2 regions of the Solwaraspora sp. WMMA2056 genome follow, and region 2 is predicted to be linked to the other one. Evidence: riboswitches for the same ligand, from Rfam matches in the RefSeq annotation. Region 2 holds a riboswitch; the other holds the start of a gene.
What was found. A riboswitch is a leader RNA that binds a small molecule or an ion and turns the genes downstream of it on or off. The one in region 2 is predicted to bind cobalamin.
Positions count from the first base shown of each region.

Region 1: linked by a shared signal. The riboswitch ahead of cobN (cobaltochelatase subunit CobN) and the one ahead of O7608_RS24510 (ribonucleoside-diphosphate reductase subunit alpha) in region 2 are both predicted to bind cobalamin.

Region 1 covers NZ_CP128360.1:4,812,217-4,816,949, reverse strand. The annotation lists gene cobN (cobaltochelatase subunit CobN) at 1-1,780, opposite strand, end outside; cobalamin riboswitch at 1,838-1,964, opposite strand; gene O7608_RS21695 (ferredoxin-like domain-containing protein) at 2,083-3,348, shown strand; gene O7608_RS21690 (precorrin-8X methylmutase) at 3,348-3,983, shown strand; gene O7608_RS21685 (precorrin-2 C(20)-methyltransferase) at 3,980-4,733, shown strand, end outside.
Region 2 covers NZ_CP128360.1:5,434,089-5,438,821, forward strand. The annotation lists gene O7608_RS24495 (RNA polymerase sigma factor) at 1-573, opposite strand, end outside; gene O7608_RS24500 (YciI family protein) at 580-933, opposite strand; gene O7608_RS24505 (PadR family transcriptional regulator) at 1,009-1,653, opposite strand; cobalamin riboswitch at 1,789-2,004, shown strand; gene O7608_RS24510 (ribonucleoside-diphosphate reductase subunit alpha) at 2,089-4,545, shown strand; gene O7608_RS24515 (ribonucleotide-diphosphate reductase subunit beta) at 4,560-4,733, shown strand, end outside.

The DNA.
Region 1 (4,733 bases), 620 kb from region 2:
GCTCCAGCCGGGCGATGTCGCCGTAACTGTCCGCCCGGGCCATCGGCGGCACCAGATGGTCGATCAGGGTCGCGTGCGCCCGGCGTTTGGCCTGGGTGCCCTCGCCGGGGTCGTTGACCAGGAACGGGTAGATCAGCGGCAGGTCACCGAGGGCGGCGTCCGGCCCGCAGGCGGCGCTGAGCCCGACGGTCTTGCCCGGCAGCCACTCCAGGTTGCCGTGCTTGCCGACGTGCACCACGGCGTGCGCGCCGAAGCCGTGCTCCAGCCACCGGTACGCGGCCAGGTAGTGGTGGCTCGGCGGCAGGTCCGGGTCGTGGTAGATGGCCACCGGGTTGGCCCCGAAGCCGCGCGGCGGCTGCACCAGCAGCACGATGTTGCCGGTACGCAGCGCGGCCAGCACGATCTCGCCGTCCGGATCCCGGGACCGGTCGACGTACAGCTCGCCCGGCGGCGGACCCCAGTGCCGTTCGACCTGTTCGCGCAGCTGCGCCGGGAACTCGGCGTACCAGCGACGGTAGTCGGCGGCCGGGATGCGCACCGGGTTGCCGGCCAGTTGCTCCTCGGTGAGCCAGTCCGGGTCCTGCCCGCCGGCGGCGATCAGCGCGTGCATCAACGCGTCGCCGTCGCCGTCGGTCAGCCCCGGCAGCGCGTCGGGGCCGTCGGGCGGCCCGACGTCGTAGCCGGCGTCGCGCAACGTGCGCAGCAGCGCCAGCACACTGGCGGGGGTGTCGAGCCCTACCGCGTTGCCGATCCGGGCGTGCTTGGTCGGGTACGCCGACAGCAGCACCGCGATCCGTTTGTCGCCCGCCGCGATGTGCCGCAGCGCGCCGTGGCGGACCGCGATGCCGGCAACCCGGGCGGCCCGCTGCGGGTCGGCGACGTAGACCGACAGCCCGTCGGCGTCGATCTCCTTGAACGAGAACGGCACGGTGATCAGCCGCCCGTCGAACTCGGGGATGGCCACCTGGGTCGCTGCGTCCAACGGGGACAGCCCGTCGTCGCTGGCTGCCCAGGTCTGCCGGGAGCTGGTCAGGCAGAGTCCCTGCAGGATCGGCACGTCCAGTTCGGCGAGCGCGCCGACGTCCCAGGCGTCGTCGCCGCCGGCGCCAGCGGTCGCCGGTCTGGTCCCGCCGGCGGCGAGCACCGTCACCACCAGGGCGTCGGCCTGGCGCAGGGTGGCCAGCAGCTGCGGGTCGGGCGAGCGCAGCGAGGCGCAGTAGACCGGCAGCGGTCGGCCGCCGGCCGCGTCGATCGCGTCGCACAGCGCGTGCACGAAGCCGGTGTTGCCGGCCAGGTGGTGGGCCCGGTAGTAGAGCACCGCCACGGTTGGCCGGCCCGGTCCGGTCGGCACGTTCGGGCGTTCCAGCACACCCCACTCCGGGGCCGGCCGCGGCGCGGCGAAGCCGTGCCCGGTGAGCAGCACCGTGTCGGACAGGAATCGGTGCAGTTCGGCCAGGTTGGCCGGGCCGCCGTGGGCCAGGTAGGCGTGGGCCTCGGCGGCCACCCCGGCCGGTACGGTGGACAGCTCCATCAGGGCGGCGTCGGGTGCCTGTTCGCCGCTGAGTACCACCACGGGGCGTCCGTCGGTCAGCAGCGCGTCCAGTCCGTCCGGCCAGGCCCGGCGGCCGCCGAGCAGCCGGACCACCACGAGGTCGACGTCGGCAAGCAGGGGCGTGAGGTCGTCGACCGACAGCCGGGCCGGGTTCGCCAGGCGCCAGTCGGCACCGCTGGCCCGTCCACTCAGCAGATCAGTATCTGAAGTGGACAGAAGTAGCATCATCGGACGCCTGGTCCTCCCTCGGGGTCCGCGCCCCGGGTCGTCGGTCGCGGCGACCGGAGTCTCCTGGCTCCCGGATCGAGGCTCGCCCCGGCCTTCCCGCCCCGTGGATCGGGGCCGTGGCCGTCGGTGGGGTCCGCTCCCCGGTGACAGTGGCGGGACCGCGCCGGAATCACACCGGCTTCCTCCACTTGCCGCCGCAGTTGGCTACCGACCACTGTCACGACCCGGGGACGTTTCGTCAAGGTGTGATCTATTCGCCGCGAGGGCGTCGCCTCCCGGTGGCAGCCCGTAGTATCCGCCGCGTGTCCGCCTCGCCGCTGCCGCCCGTCCGGGGCGGCCCCGATGCCTGCCCCGGCACGCTGGCGCTGCATCCGGCCGCCGACGGGCACCTCGCCCGGGTCCGCTGCCCCGGTGGGCTGCTAGCCGCCGGCCAGCTGACCGTACTGGCCGCCGCCGCCCGTGACCTCGGTGACGGACACCTGGAGCTGACCAGTCGGGCCAACGTACAACTGCGGGGGGTGGCCGCCGACGCCGCCGGGGTGCTCGCCGGCCGGCTGAGCGCGGCCGGGCTGCTGCCCGCACCCGGACACGACCGGGCCCGCAACATCCTCGGCTCCCCACTGGCCGGTGTGGACAGTGTGCCTCGGTGGGACGTCGCGGCGCAGGTCCGCGCCCTCGACGCGGCGATCTGCGCGCAGCCGGACCTGGCCCGGCTCTCCGGCCGGTTCCTGTTCGCCGTCGACGACGGCCGGGGCGCCACCGTCGCGGCGCGCCCCGACGTGGGCCTGCTGCCCGGGTCGGACGGCCGGGTCGGTATCCGGCTCGCCGGGGTCGACCACGGCCTACGGACCACGCCGACCGACGCGGTCCGGGTGGCGGTCGCCGCCGCCCGGATCTTCCTCGCCGACGAACGTGCCGTGGCCGGCACCATCTGGCGCATCGGCGACCTCGCCGCCGCCGAACTGGCACGGTTCGTCGCGGCGCTCGCCACCACGCCGGGCGTCCACCGGGTCGCGGCCGATCCGCCGACCGCACCGCGACGGTCCGGCGTACCGCCGGTGGGCGTGCTGCGCCGCCCCGACGGCGACCAGGCACTCGTGCTCGCCGTACCGCTGGGTCGGCTCACCGCCGCGCAGGCCGACCTGCTCGCCGCCGCCGCACCGCAGGCGCGGATCACCCCGTGGCGGACCGTGGTGCTGCCCCGGCTCACCGACGCACCCGGCTGGGCACGCCGGCTGCACCGTGCGGGCCTCGACACCGATCCCGGGTCGCCATGGCTCGGCGTCACCGCCTGCGCGGGCCGGCCCGGCTGTGCCCGGTCCCGGGCCGACGTACGGGCCGACGCGGCGGCGACGCACGCCGAACGGCCGGACCCGACCGGCGGGGCGCACCTGCCGGTGCACTGGATCGGCTGTGAGCGCGGCTGCGGCACCCCAGCGGGGCCGGCGCTGCGGGTCCTCGCCACCGGCGACGGCTACCAGGTGAGCGCGCCCGGCCGCCCCACCGTCCACGTCCCACCAGGGGCGGCGCTGGCCGCCGCCGTCCGCACCGCACGCGAGGAGCCGTGATGGACCACGTCCGCGACGGGGCCGAGATCTACCGGCAGTCGTTCGCCACCATCCGCGCCGAGGCCGACCTGAGCCGGCTCACCGCCGAACAGGCCCGGGTCGCCGTCCGGATGATCCACGCCTGCGGGATGGTCGACCTGGTCGACGACCTGGTCTTCTCGCCGCAGGTGGTGGTGGCGGCCCGGGCCGCGCTGCGCGCCGGCGCGCCGATCCTCTGCGACGCCACGATGGTGGCCGCCGGGGTCACCCGACGCCGGCTGCCGGCCGCCAACCCGGTGCTGTGCACCCTGGCCGACCCCCGGGTGCCCGCGTTGGCGGACAAGCTCGGCACCACCCGCAGCGCCGCCGCCGTCGAGTTGTGGGTCGACCATCTCGACGGCGCGGTGGTGGCCGTCGGCAACGCGCCGACCGCGCTGTTCCGGCTGCTGGAGCTGGTCGACGCCGGTGCCGGCCGGCCGGCGGCGGTGCTCGGCGTACCGGTCGGCTTCATCGGCGCCGCCGAGTCCAAACAGGCGCTGACCGACCATGGTGGACTGGAACACCTGGTGGTCCGGGGCCGACGCGGGGGTAGCGCGATGGCGGCGGCCGCGCTCAACGCGATCGCCAGCGACGACGAGGGACAGGTGGGGCGTTGAGCACGCGGCAGGACGCAACGGGTCGGCTGTACGGCGTCGGCCTCGGCCCCGGTGACCCGGAACTGGTCACCGTGAAGGCGGCACGGCTGATCACCGCCGCCGACGTGATCGTGCACCACAGCGCCCGGCACGGCCGCAGCGTCGCCCGGTCCATCGCCGAGCCGTACCTGCGCGCCGGGCAGATCGAGGAGGCACTGGTCTACCCGGTGACCACCGAACGCAGCACCCACCCCGGCGGCTACCGGGCGGCGATGGACGAGTTCTACGCCGACTGCGCGCGACGGCTCGCCGCCCACCTCGACGCCGGTCGGACCGTGGTCGTGCTCGCCGAGGGCGATCCGCTGTTCTACGGCTCCTACATGCACCTGCACAAGCGGTTGGCGCACCGCTACCCGACCGAGGTGGTGCCCGGGGTCACCTCGATGAGCGGGGCGGCCGCCGCACTCGGCCGGCCGCTGGTCGAGGCCGACGAGGTGCTGACCGTCCTGCCCGGCACCCTCGACGGCGGGGAGCTGACCCGGCGGTTGGCCGACACCGACGCCGCCGCCGTACTCAAGCTGGGTCGGACCTTCCCGGCCGTCCGCGACGCGTTGACCGCCGCCGGCCGCCTCGACGACGCCTGGTACGTCGAGCGGGCCAGCACCGGCGGGCAACGCGTCGCGCCGCTGGCCGACGTCGACCCGGCGACGGTGCCGTACTTCTCCCTCGCGCTGCTGGCCAGCCGACGCGGCGGCACCGTCGCGGCGGGCC
Region 2 (4,733 bases):
GACGCCGGGAACCCGGAACGGGATACGGGCGTCGCGGATCTTCCGTTTCGTCCGGACGATCCGCTGGGCCATGGTCGCCTCCGGCACCAGGAAGGCCCGGGCCACCTCGGCGGTGGTCAGCCCGGCCAGGCAGCGGAGGGTCAGCGCCACCCGGTCCTGCGCGGTCAGCGCCGGGTGGGCGCAGGTGAAGAAGAGCGCCAGGCGGTCGTCTGGCAACTCCTGGTCGCCGTCGGCCGCCGGCGCCGGATCGGCCCGGTCCGCCTCGGCCTGCAGGACGGCCAGCCGTAGTGCCAGGTTGCGGTCGCGCCGGATCCGGTCGACCGCCCGGCGCCGGGCGGTGGTCAGCAGCCAGGCGCCGGGTCGGGTCGGTACGCCGGAGACCGGCCAGTGCCGCAGGGCCGCCTCGACTGCCTCGGCGGCGACCTCCTCGGCCAGGTGCAGGTCACCGAAGCGGCGTACCAGGGTGGCGAGCAGCCGGCCGTGCTCCTCCCGGAACACGGCCTCCACCGAGGTCCGCACCGCGGCGACGGCTTCCTCGTCGCCATGGTGCTCCCGCCGCCCGTCGGTGACCATCCGCGCTCACATCCCGAAGTCGGCGACCGGCCGCACCTGCACGGACCCGCCGTCGCGGGCACCGGGCGAGCGGGCCGCCCAGTCCAGGGCGACGTCGAGGTCCGGCACGTCGATGATGTCGTACCCGCCGAGCACCTCGCGGGCTTCGGCGAACGGCCCGTCGGTGACGACCCGTTGCCCGTCGGGGTCGACCTTCACCGACGTGCAGGTGGTCAGGTCGGCCAGGGCGTTGCCGCTGACCCAGATCCCGGCGTCCTTCATCTCCTTGTCGTACGCCATCCAGTCCTCGACCGTGCACTGCGGCACGGTCGGCTCGGGGGCGTCGGTGGGCGCGCTGACGAACAGCAGCATGTACTTCATGGTTCTCCTCGCTGAGGCGTACGTCGCCATCTGCGGTAACGACGATCGGCGACCGGCCGGATCGACACCACCACCTCAACCGTCTTGAGACCGACCCGGGCCGGCGTCGTCGGTTTCGGCGAGGATGCCGTAGAGCTTGCGGCGGGTCTCGTCGAGCACCCGGACCGCCCGCTCGCGCTGCTCCGCGTTGCCGTTCATCAGCACGTGCCGCAGCACCTGCATCGTCTGCATCCCGGACTCGCGCACATCGTGCCAGCTGTCGACGGTCTCCGGGGCGAGCTCGGTCCACGGGGCGGCCTGCGCCGCCTGCTCGGCCTCGGGCCGACCGGCGTCGGTGAGCGCGTAGCGCTTGCGTCCGCCGCCGGCGCCTTCGGCAGTGCCGACGATCAGGCCCTCGTCCTCGAGTAGTTGCAGGGTGGGATAGATGGAGCCGGGGCTGGGGCGCCAGGCGCCCCCGGTGCGGGAGTCCAGTTCCTGGATCATCTCGTAGCCGTGCATCGGCCCGTCGACGAGCAGGGCCAGCACCGCGGCCCGCACGTTGGGTCGCCGCCGCCGACCGCCACCTCGGCCACCGCCGCCCATGCCCCGGCCACCGAACGGGCCGCCGGGCCCGAATGGCCCGCCCGGTCCGCCGGGTCCACCGAAGCCGGGCCCGAAGGGTGGGAACCCGGCGCCGCGCAGGAAGGCCCCTGGGCCACCCCGTGATCTGTCGCGTCTCATGTAAACCTCCACTGAAGGATCGTTGATACGTTCACGATATATCGGGAAGCTGTCGGCGACAACCCGGAGTGCCAAGTGAAATACGCGACACCCCGACACGACATGTAGGTGCCTACCGCGAAGCCACCCACCAGATATAGTCCCGGACGCAACTGGTTCGGCCGGGCAGCCAGCCCGGCCGAGGCAACAGGGAACCCGGCGCGAATCCGGGACTGCCCCGCAGCGGTGAGTGGGAACGACCGCCGTCGAGCACACTGGGCCACCCCGGCCTGGGAAGTGACGGCCAGTAGGTGACCGGCATGTCCGGTCCGGCCCACAAGTCCGAAGACCTGCCGTTGTGCCGGATACGCCGAACGCGTACCCGGTGGTCCGATCGCCGCGCGGGACGGCCGACGGCTGCGACGCGTTGGCCATCGCGCGTTCGCGCCCGTCTGCCTGCCCGCCCGGCCTCCCACGAGGCGATGCCAGGAGGCACCACAGGTGACCGTCGTCACACATCCCGCCGCTACCGCACCGGCGGCCACGCCCGGTCAGCAGCCGACCCGAATCCGCGACCGAGCGGGGACCGCCACGCCGGTCGACCCCGACCGACTCCGCGACGCGGTACGGCGCCACGCCGACGGCCTCGCCGACGTCGACCCGGGGCGGGTCGCGGCCAGGACGCTCAGCGGTCTCTACGACGGCATCACCACCGCCGAGTTGACCCGGCTGCTGATCCAGACCGCAGCCGACCTGATCGGCGAGGACCCGCAGTACTCCCGCCTGGCCGCCCGGCTGCTCGCCGACCAGATCGGCACCGAGGTCCGCCGGCAGGGCATCGGCTCGTTCAGCCAGGCGATCCGACTCGGGCACACCCACGGACTCGTCGGTGACGAGACGGCCCGGTTCGTCGCCGAGCACGCCGCCGACCTCGACGCCGCCACCGACCCGGCCGCCGACCGCCGGTTCGAGTACTTCGGGCTGCGGACCGTCTACGACCGCTACCTGCTGCGCCACCCCACCAACCGACAGGTGGTCGAGACACCGCAGTACTGGCTGCTGCGGGTGGCCTGCGGACTGTCCGACACCCCGACCGAAGCGGTCGACTTCTACCGGCTGATGTCGTCGCTGGCGTACCTGCCCAGCTCGCCGACGCTGTTCAACTCCGGCACCCGGCACACCCAGATGTCGTCGTGCTTCCTGGTCGACTCCCCCCGCGACGAGCTCGACTCGATCTACGACCGGTACGCCCAGGTGGCGAAGCTGTCCAAGTACGCCGGTGGGATCGGCATCTCCTGGTCCCGGATCCGCTCGCGGGGTGCGCTGATCCGGGGCACCAACGGACTGTCCAACGGGATCGTGCCGTGGCTGCGCACCCTGGACGCCTCGGTGGCCGCCGTCAACCAGGGCGGCCGACGCAAGGGCGCGGCCTGCGTCTACCTGGAGCCGTGGCACGCCGACATCGAGGAGTTCCTGGAGCTGCGGGACAACACCGGCGAGGACGCCCGGCGCACCCACAACCTCAACCTGGCCAACTGGATCTGCGACGAGTTCATGCGCCGGGTCGACGCCGACGCGACGTGGTCGCTGTTCAACCCGGCCGACGTACCGCAGTTGCCCGACCTGTACGGCGCCGAGTTCGACACCGCGTACCGGGCCGCCGAGGCCGCCGGGCTCGCCGTGCGCCAGGTTCCCGCCCGCGACCTGTACGGACGGATGATGCGCACCCTGGCACAGACCGGCAACGGCTGGATGACCTTCAAGGACCGGTCCAACCTGCTGTGCAACCAGACCGGGGAACCGGGCAACGTGGTGCACCTGTCCAACCTGTGCACCGAGATCGTCGAGGTCTCCTCGGACACCGAGACCGCCGTGTGCAACCTGGGCTCGATCAACCTCGGTGCCCACCTGACCGCAGCTGCGACCTCGACTGCGGCCGGGGCCACGGCCGCCGACGTGGACTGGGCACGGCTGCGCGACACGGTCCGCACCGCCGTGGTCTTCCTCGACCGGGTCATCGACATCAACTACTACCCGAGTACGCAGGCCGCGGCGTCCAACCCGCGCTGGCGCCCGATCGGGCTGGGCATGATGGGGCTGCAGGACGTGTTCTTCGCCCTCGGTCTGCCGTTCGACTCAGCGCCCGCCCGGGAGCTGTCCACCCGGATCGCCGAGGAGATCTACCTGACCGCACTGGAGACCTCCGCCGGGTTGGCGCAACAGTACGGGCCGCACCCGGCGTACCCGCAGACCCGGGTGGCGCGCGGGCAACTGCACCCCGACCTGTGGGGCGCCGAGCCGACCCAGACCGAGCGCTGGGCGGCGCTGCGGGTGCGGGTCGCCGAGCACGGACTGCGCAACTCGCTGCTGGTGGCGATCGCCCCGACGGCGACCATCGCCTCGATCGCCGGCTGCTACGAGTGCATCGAGCCACAGGTGTCCAACCTGTTCAAACGCGAAACCTTGTCCGGGGAGTTTCTGCAGGTCAACACTGCCCTGGTGGGACGGCTGAAGGCAGCCGGGCTGTGGACGGCGGCGGTCCGCGAGCAGATCACCCGGGCCGAGGGGTCGATCCAGCAGATCACCGCCATCCCGGCCGAGGTACGGCAGCTGTTCCGTACCGCCTGGGAGCTGCCGCAGCGGGCGCTGATCGACCTGGCCGCCGCCCGAGCACCGTACATCGACCAGAGTCAGTCGTTGAACTTGTTCATGGCCGCACCGACGATCGGCAAACTGTCGTCGATGTACCGCTACGCCTGGCAGTCAGGTCTGAAGACCACCTACTACCTGCGGTCGCGTCCGGCGACCCGGATCCAGCAGGCCACGGTCTCCGTCACGCCGACCGCACCGGTCGACACCGGGGCGGTGGCCTGCTCCCTGGAGAACGCCGAGTCCTGCGACGCCTGCCAGTGACGCCCCCCACCGAGATGCCGGGAGAGACCACCACGATGACACCGCGCCCGATGCTGCTCGACCCGGGGATGGACCTGACCCTGCGGCCGATGCGCTACCCGCACTTCTTCGACCGCTACCGCGACGCGATCAAGAACACCTGGACGGTGGAGGAGGTGGACCTGCACTCCGACCTGGCCGACCTGGAC